2 regions of the Streptomyces sp. NPDC048436 genome follow, and region 1 is predicted to be linked to the other one. Evidence: predicted binding sites of a transcription regulator. Region 1 holds the regulator's gene; the other holds the start of a gene.
What was found. Region 1 encodes HspR, which represses chaperone genes until heat shock. Its sites were predicted from a motif close to TTGAGNNNNNNNNNCTCAA; they were not measured.
Positions count from the first base shown of each region.

Region 2: the regulator HspR is predicted to act here: its motif matches at 1,480-1,498, upstream of lon (endopeptidase La).

Region 1 is NZ_JBICXP010000009.1:246,314-248,760, reverse strand. Features, by position in the region: gene dnaJ (molecular chaperone DnaJ) at 1-920, shown strand, start outside; gene ACGFX9_RS28805 (heat shock protein transcriptional repressor HspR) at 922-1,386, shown strand; gene ACGFX9_RS28800 (hypothetical protein) at 1,509-2,009, shown strand; gene ACGFX9_RS28795 (DUF397 domain-containing protein) at 2,031-2,231, opposite strand; gene ACGFX9_RS28790 (helix-turn-helix domain-containing protein) at 2,241-2,447, opposite strand, start outside.
Region 2 is NZ_JBICXP010000004.1:315,599-318,045, forward strand. Features, by position in the region: gene ACGFX9_RS16310 (spermidine synthase) at 1-499, opposite strand, end outside; gene ACGFX9_RS16315 (rhomboid-like protein) at 652-1,419, shown strand; gene lon (endopeptidase La) at 1,521-2,447, shown strand, end outside.

The DNA.
Region 1 (2,447 bases):
TCAACTTCGACCTGGGCGACCTCTTCGGAGGCGGCGCCCCGGGCGGCGGTGGAGCGGGCGGCGCCGGCGGCTTCGGGGGCGGCCTGGGTGACGTCTTCGGGGGCCTGTTCAACCGGGGCGGCGCGGGCCAGGGCGGCACCGGCACGCGTACGCAGCCGAGGCGTGGCCAGGACATCGAGTCCGAGGTCACGCTGAGCTTCACGGAGGCGGTGGACGGGGCCACGGTCCCGCTGCGCATGTCCTCCCAGGCGCCCTGCAAGGCCTGTTCCGGCACCGGCGACAAGAACGGCACACCCCGCGTGTGCCCGACCTGCGTCGGCACGGGCCAGGTCACGCGGGGCGGCGGCGGCGGTTTCTCCCTCACCGACCCCTGCGTGGACTGCAAGGGCCGTGGGCTCATCGCCCAGGACCCCTGCGAGGTCTGCAAGGGCTCGGGCCGGGCGAAGTCGTCGCGCACGATGCAGGTCCGCATTCCGGCGGGCGTCAGCGACAGCCAGCGCATCCGCCTGCGCGGCAAGGGCGGCCCCGGTGAACGGGGCGGTCCCGCAGGCGACTTGTACGTGGTCGTGCACGTGGACACCCACCCGGTCTTCGGCCGCAAGGGCGACAACCTGACGGTGACGGTGCCGGTGACGTATCCGGAGGCGGCACTGGGCGGCGAGGTGAAGGTCCCCACCCTTGGCGGCCCGCCGGTCACCCTGAAGCTCCCGCCGGGCACGCCCAACGGCCGTACGATGCGGGCGCGCGGCAAGGGAGCGGTCCGCAAGGACGGCTCGCGGGGCGATCTGCTGGTGACGGTGGAGGTATCGGTCCCGACATCGCTGAGCGACCAGGCGAAGGAAGCCCTGGAGTCCTACCGCGAGGCGACTGCGGACGACGATCCGCGGGCAGAACTGTTCCAGGCCGCGAAGGGAGCTTGAGATGGACGGCCGTCGTCGACAGTCCAATTTTGGGCGTGCGTACCAACTGACAGACGAGACGCCGGTGTACGTCATCTCGGTGGCGGCCCAGCTGTCGGGCCTCCACCCGCAGACCCTGCGTCAGTACGACCGCCTCGGCCTGGTATCCCCGGACCGCACGGCGGGCCGTGGCCGCCGCTACTCCGCCCGTGACATCGAACTGCTGCGTACCGTCCAGCAGTTGTCGCAGGAGGAGGGCATCAACCTCGCCGGCATCAAGCGCATCATCGAGCTGGAGAACCAGGTCGCGGCGCTGCAGTCCCGCGTGGCGGAACTGGCATCGGCGGTCGAGGGCGCGGCCACAGCGATGCAGCAACGCGAGGCGGCGGTGCACGCGTCGTACCGCCGTGACCTGGTCCCGTACCAGGATGTGCAGCAGGCGAGCGCGCTGGTGGTGTGGCGTCCGAAGAGGACGACGGAGCAATAGCTACTGGCTACTGTTGCTGGTTGACGAAGGGGCCGGGAGGGGAACCTCCCGGCCCCTTCGTACGTCTCGGTGGTCGACCTGATCATTCTTTACCGGGGGATAGCGGGGGGATCACCATGGCCATGGTGGGACTTTTCTGGATCGCCGAGGGCGATGTGTACGTGGGCGCGAAGCCGTCGGGCCTCGCGGCAGGGGTGCGGCTGACGCCGGAGGGGGTGGCGGCCCTGGGGGACAAACAGTCGGGCCTGTGGCTGTGGGAGGACATCCGAGGCCTCACGGTGGAGGACGCCCCGGTGAAGTCCCTCAAGCGCCAGGTGGGCACGCTGGTGGACCTGGCCCTGACGGTGGGCCTGGGCGGCGGCGACGAGGCCCCGACCATGACGCTCCGCCTCTCGACGGAGGCCGGGGACACGGACCTCGCGGCATACACCGCGGCGGCGACGGGCTACTCCCGGCCGGAGTACGACCTGTCCCTGACGCTCCTGTCCCGCCTGACGGAGGGCGAGGCGACCCTGCGGACCACGCTGGCGGCGATGGCGGAGTGGGGACGCCGCCACGAGGGCGGCACGCCGAGGACGGCTGAGCGGGAGGCATTGCTGCGGGGGTGGGCCGCCGGGGGTTGATTTGTAATGGGGTGCGGGGGCTCAGAGTGGCGGTCGCTGCGGGGGCTGGTGCTTGAGGTGACGGAGAAGGCTCGTCAGCCGGGCGGGGGCGGTGGCGAGGACGGCGTCCGGGGTGTCGCTCTCGCGTATGCGGATCGTTCCGTCGGGGGCGGTGGCGAGGTAGAGGCAGTCCCCTTCCGGGCCGCCGCTGAATGACGACTTCTGCCAGTTCAGCTGGGGCATTGGGGCCTCCTAGAGGGTGTAGAGCAGGTGCTGGACGAGGGCCAGAGAGTCCTTCACCGAGTGTGCTTCAGGGGCCGACGGTACGTCGATGGGGGCGAGGGCGTTCTCGGCGAGGCGCTCGAACAGCGTGCCGTACTGCAACAGTTGCTCTCGGCCGGTCAAGTACTGGTCTCCCGTGGGCTGCTCAAGGATGACGGTCCCCAGGCTCGCCACGCT
Region 2 (2,447 bases), on a different contig from region 1:
TGTCCTCCGTCACCGTCCAGTCCGGGCCGTTGTCGATGTCGAGACAGAGCGCGTCGTACGTCGCCGGGGCGTCCTGAGGTGCGTCGGCGCCCCTGACGTACGCCACGAGGTCTGTGTGCAGGATCTCCGTGCGTGGATCGGCGAGCGCGGGGCCCGAGATCCCGGCGAGCGGGGCGTCCGCCCCTGAGCGGTGCCAGTCGATGATGGCCCGCTCGCGCTCGACGACGGCGATACGGCCCCAGCGCGGGTCGGCCGCCGCGTGGGCCAGCGAGAAGCCGACGCCCAGGCCGCCGATGAGGAGGCTGGGCTCCTTGGGATCCTCCAGCGCGTCGTACGCCGCGTCGACGAGGAGCCGCTCCGAGCGGCCGTCCGAAGTGTCCATCAGGAAACAGCCGTTGGCGATGATCTGCAGGAGCGCACCATGGCGCCGCAGTACGACTTCGCCGTACGGCCCCTCACGCCGGTCGATGACGACGGGGGTGGTGGTGTGGGTGTGCATGGCGGCCAGGGTATGACCGGTGGTGGCGCGCTCCGGGGCGGACGCGGACACGGCCTGTCGGGTTGCTGTGATTCGCGCCTCACGTGGCGCGGGTCATAGACAGTGCCGGAAAGATCGGCAAAGGGTGGACATGACGGAAGGAGCGTCTCACCGTGGACCTGAGCGCGTCGGCTGCCCCCGCGGCGCCCGAGCAGCCCGAGCAGCCCGACGAGACCGTCCCACCCGGCCTGGACGGCATCCCGCGCCAGCGGAGCCGCGCGCCCGAGCCGCCCATGGCCGGCACCAGGCCCCGCGACCCCTCGCGCCTCTGGCGCCTGCTCCCGACCCCCACGGGTACGCCTTTCACGTTCGGCTACGCGGCGGTCCTCGCCGCGACGTCACTCCTGACCCGGTACGCGGACCCGACGCTCATCTCGACCCTGCACCAGCACTCGAGTACGGACGTGGCGCACCTGACCCAGCAGCCGCTGCTCGTCCTGACGGCCAGCGCGCTGTGGATCGCGGGCGGCATCGCGTCGCCGTACGCGATCGGCTTCCTGCTGGTCCTCACGGCCCTTGAGCGCCGCATCGGCGCGCTGCGCACGGCGGGCGTCTTCCTGCTCGGCCATGTCGTGGCCACCCTCGCGACCGAGGTCCCGGTCGGCGTCTCGGTCCTCGCGGGCCATCTCCCCGAAAGCTCCCTGCACCGCCTCGACTACGGCATCAGCTTCGGCGTGGCCGCGAGCGTGGGCGCCCTGGCAGGACTCTTCAGGCCGTGGCTGCGGTGGCTGGTGCTCGCCGGGTTCGGCGGAATGCTGGTCGACGACCTGATCGCGTTCACCGACCCGATGACGAACTGGGGTCATCTGCTCGCCCTGTCGATCGGCGTCGCCACCTGGCCCTTGGTGCGGCGGTGGCGTCGGAGCGCGTCTCTCCGCTGAACTCAGCTCTGATCGCTGACAGCGAACAGAGCTTGGGGAACATTCAAGGACTCACGAGCATTGAGTCGGTACAGCTCAACTTGAATGCCGAAGGGGAGATCATGACTACTGAGTCTGCCGAGTCGAAGCCGTCCACACCGCTCACCCTGCCCGTGCTGCCGCTCGACGACGAGGTTGTCCTGCCCGGCATGGTGGTCCCGTTCGACCTGTCCGACGCCGACGTGCGCGCCGCGATCGAGGCCGCCCAGGCCGCCGCCCGCTCCAGTGGGAGCAGCAAGCCGCAGGTCCTTCTTGTTCCGCGGATCGACGGGACGTACGCCGCGACCGGCGTCCTCGGCACCGTCGAGCAGGTCGGCCGCCTCTCCGACGGCGATCCCGGCGCGCTGATCCGAGGCCGTGGCCGGGTGCGGATCGGTGCCGGAACCACCGGTCCCGGTGCCGCGCTGTGGGTGGAGGGGCTCAAGGTCGAGGAGACCGTTCCGGACCCCCTGCCCGGCGCCCTCGCCGAGCTGGTCAAGGAGTACAAGGCCCTCGCCACCAGCTGGCTGAAGAAGCGCGGCGCCTGGCAGGTCGTCGACCGCGTCCAGCAGATCGAAGATGTCTCCGCCCTTGCCGACAACTCCGGATACTCACCCTTCCTCTCCACCCAGCAGAAGATCGCCCTCCTGGAGACCGACGACCCGGCCGCCCGCCTGAAGCTCGCCACCGAGCAGCTGCGCGAGCACCTCGCCGAGCAGGACGTCGCCGAGTCCATCGCCAAGGACGTACAGGAAGGCGTCGACAAGCAGCAGCGCGAGTTCCTGCTGAGGCGCCAGCTCGACGCCGTGCGCAAGGAGCTGCGCGAGATCAACGGCGACAGCAAGGACGCAGCCGAGGAGTCCGACGACTACCGCACCCGCGTGGAGGCCGCCGACCTCCCTTCAAGCGTCCGCGAGGCCGCACTCAAGGAAGTCGACAAGCTGGAGCGGTCCAGCGACCAGTCGCCCGAGGGCTCCTGGATCAGGACCTGGCTCGACACCGTCCTCGAA